One region of the Dongia rigui genome, then DNA from elsewhere that is predicted to be linked to it. Evidence: predicted binding sites of a transcription regulator. Region 1 holds the regulator's gene; the other holds the start of a gene.
The links. The regulator PhoB, encoded in region 1, activates phosphate uptake and scavenging genes when phosphate is short. The targets are predictions, from matches to a motif close to TNTCATAAAACTGTCA.
Positions count from the first base shown of each region.

Region 2: SMD31_RS00610 (PhoX family protein) is a predicted target of PhoB. The motif match lies at 3,327-3,342, and genes of this name have one in related genera.

Region 1 is NZ_JAXCLX010000001.1:1,580,136-1,587,645, reverse strand. Features, by position in the region: gene pstC (phosphate ABC transporter permease subunit PstC) at 1-563, shown strand, start outside; gene pstA (phosphate ABC transporter permease PstA) at 556-1,854, shown strand; gene pstB (phosphate ABC transporter ATP-binding protein PstB) at 1,863-2,639, shown strand; gene phoU (phosphate signaling complex protein PhoU) at 2,653-3,366, shown strand; gene phoB (phosphate regulon transcriptional regulator PhoB) at 3,386-4,108, shown strand; gene SMD31_RS07395 (CHASE2 domain-containing protein) at 4,253-6,550, opposite strand; gene SMD31_RS07390 (flavin monoamine oxidase family protein) at 6,618-7,510, opposite strand, start outside.
Region 2 is NZ_JAXCLX010000001.1:136,716-144,225, forward strand. Features, by position in the region: gene dnaE (DNA polymerase III subunit alpha) at 1-57, opposite strand, end outside; gene SMD31_RS00605 (hypothetical protein) at 441-1,151, opposite strand; gene SMD31_RS00610 (PhoX family protein) at 1,355-3,250, opposite strand; gene SMD31_RS00615 (PhoX family protein) at 3,403-5,358, opposite strand; gene SMD31_RS00620 (ABC transporter ATP-binding protein) at 5,489-6,190, opposite strand; gene SMD31_RS00625 (lipoprotein-releasing ABC transporter permease subunit) at 6,183-7,430, opposite strand; gene proS (proline--tRNA ligase) at 7,427-7,510, opposite strand, start outside.

The DNA of each region.
Region 1 (7,510 bases):
AAATCCTCGCCGGCATTCCGACCGTGGTCTACGGCTTCTTCGCGGCCTTGACCGTCGCCCCGCTGATCCGCGGTGCCGGTGCCGCCGTGGGCCTCGACGTGGCGTCCGAATCGGCGCTCGCCGCCGGCCTCGTCATGGGCGTCATGATCATCCCCTTCATCTCGTCGCTCTCCGATGACGTGATGAACGCGGTGCCGCAGGCGATGCGCGACGGTTCCTTCGCGCTCGGTGCCACCAAATCCGAAACAATCCGCCAGGTGGTGGTGCCGGCGGCACTCCCCGGCATCATGGGTGGCGTTCTGCTGGCCGTCAGCCGCGCCATCGGCGAAACCATGATCGTGGTGATGGCGGCGGGTCTGACCGCCAACCTCACCGCCAATCCGCTGGAAGCGGTCACCACCGTGACCGTGCAGATCGTCACCCTGCTGGTGGGCGACCAGGAATTCGACAGCCCGAAGACACTCGCGGCTTTCGCCCTGGGCCTTGCCCTCTTCGTCGTGACGCTGATCCTCAACATCGTCGCCCTGCGCATCGTCAAGAAGTATCGAGAGCAATATGAGTGATACATCGACACAGGTGATCCGTCGGCCCGATCTCAGCGAAGCGCGCATCCGGCGTCGCTACGGGGCCGAACGCCGCTTCCGCTTCTACGGCATGTTTGCAGTGGGCCTCGCCATCGCCATGTTGGGCGTGCTGCTGGTCTCTGTCTGCGGCAAGGGCTACAGCGCCTTCTTCCGCACCGAGATTGTGCTCGATGTCGTGCTGGACCCGGCCGTCATCACGCCGGACGGCAAGACCGATGCCGATACGCTGGCCGCCGCCGACTATCAGGGCCTGGTGAAGGAAGCGCTGAAGACCGCCTTCCCGGAAGTGACCAGCCGCGGCGACCGCAAGCTGCTCTATGCCCTGGTCAGCAACGGCGCCGGCGACGTCATTCGCAAAGCGGTGCTGGCCAATCCGGCCATCATCGGGCAGACCCAGCGCTTCTGGGTCGTGTCCTCCGACGACATCGACATGCTGAAAAAGGGCTATATCAAGCGCGACCTGCCGGAAGCGGAGCGCGTGGTGCCTGACACCCAGATCGCCTGGTTCGACAAACTCGTGGCCAACGACCAGGTCAAGACCACCTTCAACAGCACCTTCCTCTCGGCCGGCGACAGCCGCGAGCCGGAACAGGCGGGCATCCTCGGCGCGCTGATGGGTTCGATCTTCACCATGCTGGTGACGGTCATCCTCGCTCTGCCTTTGGGTGTCATGAGCGCCATCTATCTCGAGGAATTCGCCCCGAAGAACCGCCTGACCGAGATCATCGAGGTCAACATCAACAACCTCGCCGCCGTCCCCTCGATCGTCTTCGGTCTGCTGGGTCTCGCGGTCCTCCTCGGCGTCTTCGGCCTGCCGCGCTCGGCGCCGCTGGTGGGTGGCATGGTTCTGGCTTTGATGACCTTGCCCACCATCATCATCGCCACCCGCGCCGCGCTCAAAGCCGTGCCGCCCTCGATCCGCGAGGCCGCCTATGGCATCGGTGCCTCGCCCCTCCAGGTGGTGACGCACCACGTCCTGCCGCTCGCCACCCCGGGCATCATGACCGGTGCCATCATCGGTCTCGCCCGCGCCTTGGGTGAATCGGCGCCGCTCTTGATGATCGGCATGGTCGCCTTCATCGTCGACGTGCCGCATGGACCGACCGATCCGGCGACCGTGCTGCCGGTGCAGATCTATCTCTGGGCCGACAGCCCGGAACGCGCCTTTGTGGAAAAGACCAGCGCCGGCATCATGGTGCTGCTCGCCTTCCTCATTTCCATGAACGCCATCGCCATCTTTGTTCGTCGCCGCTTCGAGCGGCGCTGGTAGGAGTTGCCATGAACGCCATCTCTCCCTCACTCGCGAAAATGCATGGCCGCAAGGTGACCGTGCATTACGGTCAGAAGCAGGCCCTGTTCGACGTCGATCTCGACGTGCCGGAACGCATGGTGACCGCCCTCATCGGCCCGTCGGGCTGCGGCAAATCGACCTTCCTGCGCTGCCTCAACCGCATGAACGACGTCATCGACGGCTGCAAGGTCGGCGGCGAGATCACGCTCGATGGCCAGGACATCTACGACCAGAAGCTCGATGTCGTCATGCTGCGGGCCCGGATCGGCATGGTGTTCCAGAAGCCCAATCCCTTCCCGAAGTCGATCTATGATAACGTCGCCTATGGCCCGCGCATCCACGGCATGGCCGGCACCAAGGGCGAGCTCGACGAAATCGTCCGCTCCAGCCTTGAAAAAGCGGGTCTGTGGAACGAAGTGAAGGAACGCCTGGATCAGCCGGGTACCGGCCTTTCCGGCGGCCAGCAGCAGCGTCTGTGCATCGCCCGCGCCATTGCGGTCAGCCCCGAAGTGATCCTGATGGACGAACCCTGTTCGGCCTTGGATCCGATCGCTACGGCCAAGATCGAGGAATTGATTGACGAACTCCGGGAAAACTTCACCATCGTCATCGTGACCCATTCGATGCAGCAGGCTGCCCGCGTCAGCCAGAAGACCGCCTTCTTCCATCTCGGTCATCTGATCGAATGGGGCGATACGGAACAGATTTTCACCAGCCCGAAGGACGAGCGGACCCAGGGCTATATCACCGGCCGGTTCGGCTGAGGAGTAGAGCAGCATGCCCCAGAAAGCCACCGACCACATCGTCAAGAGCTTCGACGAAGAACTCCGGCGCTTGCGCGACCAGATCCTCGCCATGGGCGGCCGCGCCGAAGCCCAGCTTGGCGACGCCATCCAGGCCTTGGCCAGGCGCGATTCCGACAAGGCGGTGCGCGTCATTGAAAGCGACAAGGGCATCGATGCGCTGGAAATGACGGTCGCCCAGGATTCGCTCAAGATCCTGGCGCTGCGCCAGCCGATGGCCAAGGACCTCCGCGAAGTCATCGCCGCCATCAAGATCTCGGCTGATATCGAGCGCATCGGCGATTATGCCAAGAACATTGCCAAGCGCACGCTGCAGCTCAACCAGCAGGCGCCGCTGAAGCCCACGGGGTCGATCCCGCGCATGGGCGAACTGGCGATCAAGCTCATCAGCGCGGTTCTCTCGGCCTATGCCAATGACGATGCCGAAGGGCTGATCGCGGCCTGGCGCTCGGATGAGAGCATCGACGAGATGTACAACTCGCTCTTCCGCGAACTGCTCACCTATATGATGGAAGACCCGCGCAATATCGGCGCCTCGACCCATCTGCTGTTCATTGCCAAGAACATCGAGCGTATCGGCGACCACGCCACGAACATCGCCGAAACGGTCCATTTCCTGGTGCATGGCAAGCCGATCGACGAGACCCGACCCAAGGGAGATACGACCAATGTTGCGATCCATGGCTGAACGCACGCGCCGCGCCGACATGCCGCGCGGTGACGCAGCAACTGACGGGCGTGCCAAGCCCGTCGTGCTGGTGGTCGAAGACGAACCGGCCCTGCTGACGTTGCTCAAATACAACCTCGAAGCCGAAGGCTACCGGGTTGTGGAGGCAATGAATGGCGAGGAAGCGCTGGTGAAGGCGCGGGAAGAAACGCCCGACCTCATCCTCCTCGACTGGATGCTGCCGCTGGTCTCGGGCATCGAAGTGTGCCGCCAGATCCGCCGCACGCCGGATTTGAAATCCGCCGCCATCATCATGCTGACGGCTAAGGGCGAGGAAGCCGACAAGATCCGCGGCCTCGAGACCGGCGCCGATGATTATGTGACCAAGCCCTTCAGCCCCTCCGAGCTGATGGCCCGCGCCAAGGCGGCCCTGCGCCGTGCCCGGCCGCAATCGGGTGACGAGAACCTCACCTACGCCGATCTCGAAATGGATCTCGCGACCCACCGTGTCCGCCGCGACAACAAGGATCTGCATCTGGGGCCGACGGAATTCCGCCTGCTGAAGTTCCTGATGGAAAACCAGGGCCGCGTCTTCTCGCGCGAGCAGCTCCTCGACCATGTCTGGGGCCGCGACATCTATGTCGAGCCGCGCACGGTCGACGTCCATATCCGGCGCCTGCGCAAGGCCATCAATGTCGACGGCCTGCCCGACCTCATCCGCACGGTGCGGTCGGCCGGTTACGCCCTCGATATCGAGGATTAAGTACCCCTCACCCCGACCCTCTCCCCACTTCGTGGGGCGAGGGAGTTCTGACCGAGTGTGGCACTAAGCCCCTCGCCCCGCCCGTCGGCAAAGGCCGACATTCGTCGGCGGCGGGGAGAGGGGTTGGGGCGAGGAGGCCTTCGTTTACCCACCCTTCGTCATCGCCACATAGACGCCGTCCCAATCTTCGGGTGGCGGATTGGCGGCGTATTCGGCGATGCGGGCTTCGTACATGTCATAGAAACGGCCGAGCGATTCTGGTGCCGCCTCGCGTGCCAGCGCCAGCGACGCCTTGGCCGATGACCAGGACTGGTGGCGATAGGCCGCCAGCATCGCGTCGTGCAGGCTCTTCAAGGCGACGAAGCTGTTGGACTGCGCCACCTTTTCATCACCCAAACCGGTATAGATGCGCACCGGCACGTTCTTGCCTTTGACACGCACCTGATCCAGCTCCAGCAGGGCGAAATCGGGCGCCGCCGCTGCGGTTTCCTCGCCCAGCACCAGATCGACGAAATAGGCCGGTGACAGGCTCTCCAGGCGCGAGGCGGTGTTGACCGTGTCGCCCAGCGCCGAATAGCCGAAGCGCTGCTTCGACCCCATATTGCCGACGCAGGCGATGCCGGTGTTGAGGCCGATGCCGATCTTGATCTCGATCTTCTTGGCGCCCGTCGCCGCCGCCTCTGCCGCCAGCGTCTCGTTCAATCGCACCAGTTCGCTGCGCATGCCATAGGCGGCCAGCACGGCTTTGCGCTCATGCTGCGGAATGTCGAGCGGGGCGTTCCAGAACGCCATGATGCAATCGCCGATATACTTGTCGATCGTGCCGCCATTGGCCTGGATGATATCGGTCATGGGGGTGAGGAACTGGTTGATCACATGAGTCAGCTGCTGTGGATCCAAGCCTTCCGACATTTTGGTGAAGCCGCGGATATCGCAGAACATCACAGTGAGATCGCGATTCTCGCCACCCAGCTTCAACTGCTCGCGGTTCTTTGAGACCTGGTCGACCAGCACCGGCGACAGGTAAAGCGAAAACGCCCCGCGCACCTGCGCCTTCTCCTGCTCGGTGCGGACATAACCGATGAGCGTCGCGGTCACGAAGATCAGGAAGGCAGCCCCGGCGGGATAGAGCGGGTCGAGCAGGAACCCCTGATACTGAAACATGTAATAGGATGCGCCAAAGGATCCGAGGATGCCGAAGGCCGCTATGCCGAAGCCAACAAGTGCTCGCCGCAACTGCGCGAGGATTGTGAGAACGGCACCAAGAACGGTGAGGGTGACCCATTCCAATCCATCCGCCCAATCTGGTCGCTGCAGATATTTGCTGCTGAAAATCTGCTCGGCAATCTGGGCATGGATCTCGACCCCGGTCATCGACTCGTCGTTGGGTGTCGGTTTGTAATCCTTCAAACCTTCGACCGAACTGCCGATGAAGATGATCCGGCCAGCGACGATGCTGGGATCGAAATCCGGCGACATCAGATCGGCCAGCGAAAAGAAACGCTCGGCCTGATGGCCGGAATCATAGAGAATTACAGCGCCCTGGGGCGTGGTCGGCACCAGGGCCTGGCCGATTTTCACGACCGAGATCCCGGTGTGTTCGCCGAAGGATATCACCCCGCTGGCACCAGAGGATTTGATGGCATAGGTCGTCTGCCCTTGCGCGATGCGCAGCGTTTCGGCGGCCATCGACGGATAGTAAGGCGTCGGGTTGCCCGGATCCGGCAGCTTCAGGAACAGCGACACCTGGCGGATGATGCCGTCCGGGTCCGGGTCGGCATTCACCGAGCCGATGCCGGCGGCGGTCTTTTCGAGTTCCGGCAGCGACGACACCCAATACCGCCAGGGCGCGATGAATTGATCCGGATTGTCGCCCGCGAAGGCATAACCCGCTTTGCGCAATGGAAGCATCTGCGGCCGTTGCGGATCGGCACCGAGGGCCGCGAAGGGAACCACCGTCGGAATCTGTGCCAGCGACTGGGCGAGATCCTGGTCGGGATCCGGCAGTTTCAGCAGCATCTGCTTGGCTGCGTCGAAGCTGCCGTCATCCGGCAGGTTCTTGGCGACCGCCGCGGGTGCGGTGCGATCCGATTCGGCATAGATGATGTCGAGTGCCACAACGGCGGCGCCAAGCTCGCGCAGGCGATCGATGATGCGCGCCATCTGCGAGCGCGACCACGGCCATTGGCCAAAGATATTGAGGCTTTTTTCGTCGATATCACCGATGCGGATTGGCACGGTCGGGTCATAAGGGCGCGGCGTGATGCGCTGATAGTTGTCGAACACGATATTGCGCATCTGCTGAACCATGGGCGGGTCGTAGGTGCGCAAGGTCAGCGCCGCCATCAGCAGGGCAATGGGGATGATGATGCCTTCAATACGGCCGAATTTCGCGCGCGCGATGCGCCCGAAGAAGCTGCCGATGCTGTTCACGAACCCCATGCGCCGTCTTCCCCCGGAAAGGACGGGCGAACTCTAGCATTACGGCTCAGAGTCTTGAAAGGCCGCCTTATTTCAAGGCCTTGGTAATGAGATCGACGGCCGCCATGCCGCTGTTATAGGCGCCGTGCGCGGTCGAGAAGCCGTCGCTGGAGGCGGCCTCGCCGGCAAAGAAGACGCGGTTCTCGATCGGCTGTGCGAGTTCCGCCCGGGCCTCGCCGCCATGGGGCGAGAGGACCGAATAAGCGCCAAGGATATAGGGGTCGTTGACCCAATTGGTGGCGCAGGCGGTGACGATCTCCTTCTGGATGTCGGCGCCGAAGACCTTGGTGAGCAGGGATCTGGCCTCCGCGATGGCAGCATCGGACCCTTGCGCGAAAAGATCGCGCGCAAAGGGGCCGCTCGCGAACATCGTCACCATGGGCCGGTCGAAGGGCTTGCACAGGAAACCGGCGGTGGGGGCGTCTTCCCAGTTCAGCATGGCGAAATGCGGATCCATGCCGGCAAAGATATCCCGCTTCAGCCAGAAGCCGGCCTTCTCCGCATGGCCCATCTGCAGGCGGTCGAGCGCATCCAGCTTCCAATCCGGTAGCAGCGGGAAAAACTTGATCCGCTCGGCCTTCAGCACGGCAATGGACACCGTGACCAGCACAGCCCGGCAGAAGATCATGCCGCGCGCCGTGCCGACCATCACCTCGTTGCTGCCCCAATCGATCGATTTCACCGGGCAGTCGAGATTGACCTCGATATCGGCACCTTCCGCGGCGATGAGCGCGCCATAGCCGTCCTCGACCGGCCAGTCCTCATCGGTGAAATGGAAGCGCGAGGTGTCGTAGGTCGAGACCTCCTCGGGCGGCCAGGCCATGTAACCGGTATAGGCGCGGCGGAAGAGGGGGGCCCAGTCATCCGCCGGGTCGATGGAACGGGCCGCCGGTCCGTCATCTCCGGCAGCACCCGCGGCGG
Region 2 (7,510 bases), 1.4 Mb from region 1:
TTCCGAGAGGGAATAGGCGGAATGAACACGCAAATGGACAAAATCGGCATGCGCCATGGGGATATCAGGCTGTGAGTCGCGGGGATGGCGGAGTCTAGTGGGATTTGGCGGGCGATGGAAGGATCGCAAGTCCGCGGAAACCTGTCACTTGCGCCCCCCACCCTACCCTCCCCCTGAAGGGAGAGGGTTTTAGAGCGAGGTATCGGTGCGAGCCCGGCGATGAGCCCCTCTCCCTTCAGGGGGAGGGGTTGGGGGGGGCTAAGCGCACTGCTCTCTCGGAACATTCAACGCCAAACGGAAAAAGAAAAAGCCCTCCGTGGACAGGACGGAGGGCTCTAGTGAGGCCGAGATCCATCGTTCGGGGGACGATCTCGGCTTGACCCGGGCAAAGTGAGCCGGGACGGGAAAGGGCAAAGAGGACTTAGAACTAAAGCGCGGATTTACCAGGGTTGCGAAAAGAGTGCTGCGAGACCCGTCGGCATCTGTTCGGCGGCGGGCGCGCCAAAGCCATAGCTCATCGGTGCGTCCTGCTCGGTCCAGGCGAAACGACGGGCCTGCGGATAGCGATGCTGGCCGATATTGGGCGGCGTCAGATCGAGGGTCAGCGGCTCGGCGCCACCAGCCGAAATCATGCGCAGGCCACCCACGGTATTGAGCGGCGAGAGTGCGAAGATGCGGCGTAAAGGCGTGGCGCCCAGGCGCAGCGCCGTCTCACGCACATGGATCACGTCACGGGCGGCGGCGATGGGGATCCATTCGAGAATGCCATTGGCGACGAAACGCGCGGCGGCAACCTCGCCACTCTCGATCAAGACGGCCAAGCTCAGCTGCCGATCCAAGGCGCGCGATGACAGAACGCGGTAGAGGAAAATCTCGCTGCCGACATCGACGGCATAAGCGAGGCCATTGGCGACGTCGACCAGGGCGGTACCGATGCCCAGGCGCTGGCGCGCCAGGCGCTCCCAGGCGAGGTCGGTATCGCGTTCGGTCCAATTGCGCTGAAGATCGACGCCGATTTGCGCATCTCCGTCCGGGCCGTCAAGCCAACGGTCGCGGCGCAAGGCAACGATTTCGGCAAGGTCAGGCGAAAGACCGATGGCAGGAGAGGCCGATTTGCTGTCGATACCGACGATGCTGGAATGGACGGTCATGGCGGCACCTCACTTTGGGTCCTGCGATGCCCTGGCCCCGGCAAGACATCTCCAACAGAGATCTCTTGCCGGGGCTAGGCACCCTCTCTGGGAGGGATACTGGCCGATTCTGATTGCTGGCCTCTTGCAACGAGATGACAAAAGAATGACGCCCGGCGGTGGATGCCGCCGGGCGTCAGGTCGTTCAGCAGGCGATAAACCGATCAGCCGCCGATTTCGCCGCCATCCTGCTTGGTGATGGCAACGACGCTGGGACGCGGCAGGCTGTCACCGAAATCGGGCCAGCGCGTGGTCAGCTTGTCGGTGTTCTCCGAATCCTCCGCCGGATGCTGGACCGAGACGAAGAGCGTCTTTCCATCCGGCGTGAAGGCCGGGCCGCACATTTCCGCACCCGTCGGGCAGGCGAAGAAGAAGCGCGGCAAGGCGCGGCCGTCACCCAGCGTGTCGGCACCATAGAGGCCGTCGGCGATGTCGAAATCGGTGGCACCGTCGCTGGCGATCCAGATGCGGCCCTTGGGGTCGAAGGCGATGTTGTCGGGTGCTGCAAACCAACCGTTGGGGCTGATGCCGGGATTGTATTTCGCCCCCTCCTCCGGCTTGGCGGGATTGCCGGCGAGGAGGAACACGTCCCATTTGTAGCTGTCGGCGGCGTGGTCGGCATCCTTGCCCTCGCCCGGCGGCAGCATTTCGAGGATGTGACCATAGAGATTCTCGGCGCGCGGGTTGGCGGCGTCGATCTCATCGGCCTTGCGCTTCTTGTTCTTGGTCATGACAGCATAGACGCGGCCGGTCACCGGATTGGGCTCCATGTCTTCCGGTCGGTCCATCTTCGTGGCGCCCACCTGGTCGCCGGCAAGGCGCGCCTTGATGAAGACTTCCGCCTGGTCGGCAAAGCCGTTTTCGGGCGTCAGGCCATTTGTCCCGTGGATCAGCGGGATCCAGGTCAGTGTGCCATCGTCGTTGAACTTCGCTGCCGACAGCGTGCCCTCGTCGAGCAGCTTCTTGTTGGCGGCGCGGTCGTCCGGGTTGAATTTCCCGGCGCTGACGAAGCGATAGATATGTTCGAAGTAATCGTCGTCACCGGTATAGACGACGACACGGCCGTCCTTGTTGACGATCGACGTCGCGGCCTCGTGGCCCATGCGGCCCAAGGCCGTGCGTTTCACCGGCAGTTCGTCCGGGGCGTAGGGATCGATCTCGACCACCCAGTCGAAGCGGTTTGGCTCGTTGGGCGTCTTCTCGAGAATGAAGCGGTCGTCGATGCGCGAGAAGCCGTAGAGGTCGGTGCCGTCATAGAGATAGCGCTCAAGCAGCTTCGGATCGCCGCCCTTGGCGGGATCGCCGCCGAAGGTATCCGAAAGGCCTTCCTCGCAGGTGAGGATCGTGCCCCAGGGGGTGACACCGCCCGAGCAATTGTAGCCGGTGCCGAACACGCGGGTGCCCGTCGGATCGGCCGCCGTCTGCAGCAGCTTGTGGCCGGCGGCGGGGCCGGAGATCGCGATTTCGGTCGTGCCGGTGATGCGGCGGTTATACTTGCTGTCCTTCACCACCTGCCATTTGCCGTTCTCTTTCTTGATCTCGACGATGGAGTGGCCCCAGGCCTGCTGCACCGTCTTGATCTGTTCCGGCGTCATCATCTTGCCGGCATCGTCTTCGGTAAGGCCAGGGAACATGATGTGCGGATCGGGATATTCGTTGTTGACGCAAAGGAGGCCATGCTCGCTGTTGGTCGAGCCCAGCGGCAGCGGCAGATAGCCGATGAAATCGCAGTTGTAGCCGAACTGTTTCGCCTGCGCGTCAGCGCTTTGGCCGGCCGCATCAAGCTCGGTGCCGCCGGGCAAGATCGCCTCGCCCCAGCGCACCAGAATGTCGGCGTCATAGCCTTCGGCGACGTGATGGGTCTGGTCGTAGATCTTGGTGAGCTCCGGGAAGGTCAGCGTCGAGGCGCTGGCCGCCGCTTGTGCGCCCGGCAGCCGGAAAGACATGGCCGAAACGGCCGCGGCGCCGGCCGCGCCCAGAAGCATGGAGCGGCGTGAAAAGCGCGCGGAAACCAATTGCGCGTAAGTGGGTGTCGATGCGTTCTGCGGATGATCCGCCATCGGTGCCTCCTGATCCTTTTGCGTGGGAAGGCGCCCTGCGTAGACCTCGCAAATGACGGATAACGCGCCCGAATCATGAAGGATATGTGACAGCAAAAAGCCCGGCCGGAAGTGCCCGGCCGGGCTTCTCTTTTACGCAATCGGTCAGGAGATCAGGCGCCGATTTCGCCGCCGTCATCCTTGGTCACCGCCACGACCGACGGACGCGCCGGCACGCCGTCCTTGAAATCCGGCCAGCGAGTCGAGGGGTTGGCGAAATTGGCGCCCTTCTCCTCGCCCGGATGCTGGATGGAGACGAAGAGCGTCTTTCCATCCGGCGTGAAGGCCGGGCCGCACAGCTCGGCACCGCGCGGGCAACCGAGGAAGTGGCGCGTAACGGCACGGTTCTCACCTTCCGTTTCGGTCACCCAGAGGCCGTCATGGACACCGAAATCCGGGAAACCGTCGGTGGCGATCCACAAGCGACCCGACGCGTCGAAGGCGACGTTGTCCGGATTGGCGAACCAGCCGGCATCGGTCACCTGGCCACCATAGGCGGCACCTTCCGCCGCATCGCCCGGATTGCCGGCCTTAATGAAGGCGCTCCAGGTGAAGGTGGTGGCGGCGTGATCGGCTTTGCCGTCGGTCATCGGCGGCACCATCTCGATGATGTGGCCCCATTTGTTTTCGGCGCGGTCATTCACGGGGTTGAGATCGTCGGCCTTGCGCTTGTCGTTCTTGGTGAGAACGACATAGACCTTGCCGGTCTTGTCGCTGGTTTCGATATCCTCGGGACGATCCATCTTGGTAGCGCCCAGCAGATCGCCGGCGCGGCGCGCTTCGATCAGCACGTCAGCTTGGCTTTTGAAACCATTGGCCTCGGTGAGCTCGCCTTGCCCGTGCACCAGCGGCATCCAGGTGACGTTGCCTTCGGCATCGAACTTGGCGACATGGAGCGTGCCGTCATTGAGCAGATCGGAATTGCTGCGGCCCTTGCCGGGATCGAAAGTGCCGTTGCTGACGTATTTGTAGACATATTCGAAACGCTCATCATCGCCGGTATAGACGACGAGGCGGCCGTCGCTGTTGATGACGGTGGTGGCGGCTTCGTGCTTGAAGCGGCCGAGGGCCGTGTGCTTCACCGGCTTTGCGTCCGGATTATAAGGATCGACCTCGATGATCCAGCCGAAGCGGTTGGGCTCGTTGGGCTCCTTGGTGACGTCGAAGCGGGCGTCGAACTTGCCCCACGCATAGGACGGCTCGCCCTTGATGCCGATGCGCTTGGCATTGGCCGCTTCCGCGGTGCCGGCCGGATCGCCACCGAAATACTGGTGGATGTTCTCTTCCGCCGACAGAATGGTGCCCCAGGGCGTCCAGCCGCCGGCGCAGTTGTTCATCGTACCGAAGACTTTCTTGCCGCTGGCATCGGCCGAAGTCTTGAGGCGATCGTGACCCGCAGCCGGACCAACGATTTCCATTTCAGTCGCCAGCGTGATGCGGCGATTGTATTTCGAGCCCGGGACCATGGCCCAGCTGTTGCCCTCTTTCTTGATCTCGACGACCGAGAGGCCGTGCGCTGCCTGTTCGTAGGCCGCCATCTCGGCCGTGGCACCGGCCAGCGCTTCCTTGGCGTCCTTGAAGCCCGGGAAGATCATATGCGTATCGGTGTATTCGTGATTGACCACGAGCAGGCCGTGATCGCTGGCGGCTGAGCCTTCCGGCAGCGGACAGAAATGGATGAAGTCGTTGTTGTAGCCGAACTGCTGGGCCTGCGCCGCCGCATCGCGCGTCTCGGCATCGAAATCCGGCGCGCCGGCGACGATCGGATCGCCCCAACGCAGGATCGCCTTGCCGGTATAGCCGGCGGGAATGTGGAGATTCTCGTCAAGGGCGTGGGGAATTTCGCCGAAGGAGAGGCTCATCGCCGCACTTGCCGGGCGAGCGATGAAGCCGGTGCCCACACCGATAGCGCTCACCGCAGCACTCGCCAACAGACCTTTCAAGGCCGTGCGGCGCGACATGCGCTGCACGATCAGGTCCGTCATCACCGGACCGGCGCTGGGATTGGAAGGGTTGTTGTCGTCTTCGTTATTGATGGTTACCGGCATGCGGTAATGACTGTCAGTCATCGCGGGAGCCTCCTGATCTCTAAAGCGATCCGATGTCAAAAATGACTACGGCGCTATAAAGGCGGCGCATGACATTATAGGGTCGGTCATATGACGACCCCATGACGACAAGCCTGCCACGACCAAAGTCTTAGGCCGCGACCAATTCTCCGTCACGCAGCGTGACGATGCGGTCCATGCGCTGGGCGATTTCCAGATTGTGCGTGGCAATGAGCGCCGCGACGCCAAAATCATGCACCAGATGGCGCAACATGCCGAAGACTTCTTCCGACGTGTGGTGATCGAGATTGCCCGTCGGCTCATCCGCCAGAAGAATTTTCGGGTCATTTGCCAGGGCACGCGCGATGGCGACGCGCTGCTGCTCGCCGCCCGAAAGCTTGCCCGGGCGATGGTCGAGGCGCTTCCCAAGTCCCACCCGCGTCAGCAGATCGACCGCACGCGGCGTAGCTTCTTTGCGCGACTTCCCGGCGATCATCTGCGGGATGATGACGTTCTCGAGGGCCGAGAACTCGGGCAGCAGATGGTGATGCTGGTAGACGAAGCCCATGGTCTGGCGCCGTGCCGCCGTCTTGGCATCGTCGCCCAGTGCGGTCATGGTCTTGCCCGCGATGGCGATCTCGCCGGCCACGGCCTTTTCCAGCATGCCCGTGATGTGGAGGAGCGTCGACTTGCCGGAACCTGACGGGCCGATAAGGGCCACCATCTCGCCACGATGCAAAGTAAGATCGGCACGGCGGATGACCTCAAGCCGACCTTCGGCTTGGGCGAAGCTCTGCTGGATGCCTTTCAGCTCCAGGACGACATCGCCATTGTTGGCGTGACCCTTACTCATAGCGGAGGGCCTCCACCGGATCGAGACGGGCCGCGCGCCAGGCGGGATAGATCGAGGCCAGCAAGGTAAGGACCAGCGACATGGCGGAGATCAGCGCCACTTCAAGTGGATCGACGATCGCCGGCAGCTTGGAAAGGAAATAGATCGTCTCGTTGAAGAGATCCGTACCGGTAATGCTTTCTAGCCCGCGACGGATGGTTTCGATATTGGCCGCGAAAGCCACACCCAGCAGGCAACCGAAAACCGTGCCGACGATGCCGATGCTGGCACCCGAGAGCAGGAAGATGCGCAGAATCATGCCCTGAGTCGCCCCCATGGTGCGCATGATGGCGATGTTCCGCGCCTTGTCCTTCACCATCATGATCTGCCCGCTGATGATGTTGAAGGCGGCGACGACGATGATGAGGGTCAGGATCAGGAACATGACGTTGCGTTCGACCTCGACGGCGGTGAAGAAGTCGCGGTTCGCTTCCTGCCAGTCGCCGATGTGATAGCCAGGTCCGATCGCGTTCACGACCTGATCTTTCACTTGGGGCACGCGATTGATGTTCTTGGCCATCACTTCGATGTTCGTGGCGCCTTGCTTGACCTTGAAATAGATCTGCGCCATTTCAAGATTCGCGAAAGCAATCGTGTTGTCATACTGGTACATGCCGACATTGAAGATGCCGACCACCTTGAACGTCTTCATGCGCGGTATGGCGCCGCCGATGGTGACATTGATGTCGGGCGAGATCGCGGTCACCTCGGCGCCGATACCGGCGCGCAAGGCCCGGGCCATCGCTTGACCGATGATGATCCCGTCGCGGTCGCGCAGTCCGTCGATGGTGCCAGCGACCAGGCTATCAGCAATCAGGGCCTTGGCCTTGAGGTCATCCAGCCGCACACCACGCAAAATGGCACCGACGCCGCCGTCGGTGCCGGTCAGAAAGACTTGGCCTTCGACGATCGGCGTCGCCGAAGCGACATCGGGAAGTGCGCGCAGGATATTGGTGATCTTGTCGTAATCCGCCAGCGGGCCGCCATTGGCGCTGATGGAGAGATGGGCGTTGAAGCCAAGGATGCGATCGAGCAGCTCCGCCCGGAATCCGTTCATCACCGACATGACGACGATGAGCGTCGCCACACCAAGTCCAATGCCAAGCAGCGAGAACAAGGCGATGACGGAAACGAAGCTCTCCTGGCGGCGGGCGCGCAAATAGCGCATCGCCACCAGGCGCTCGAAGGCGGAAAAGATCATGCGCCGAGCTTCTTCAGTGCCGCGTCGGCAGAGATTTCCTCGACCGCACCGGTCTTGCGCAGTTTGAACTCGACCTCGCC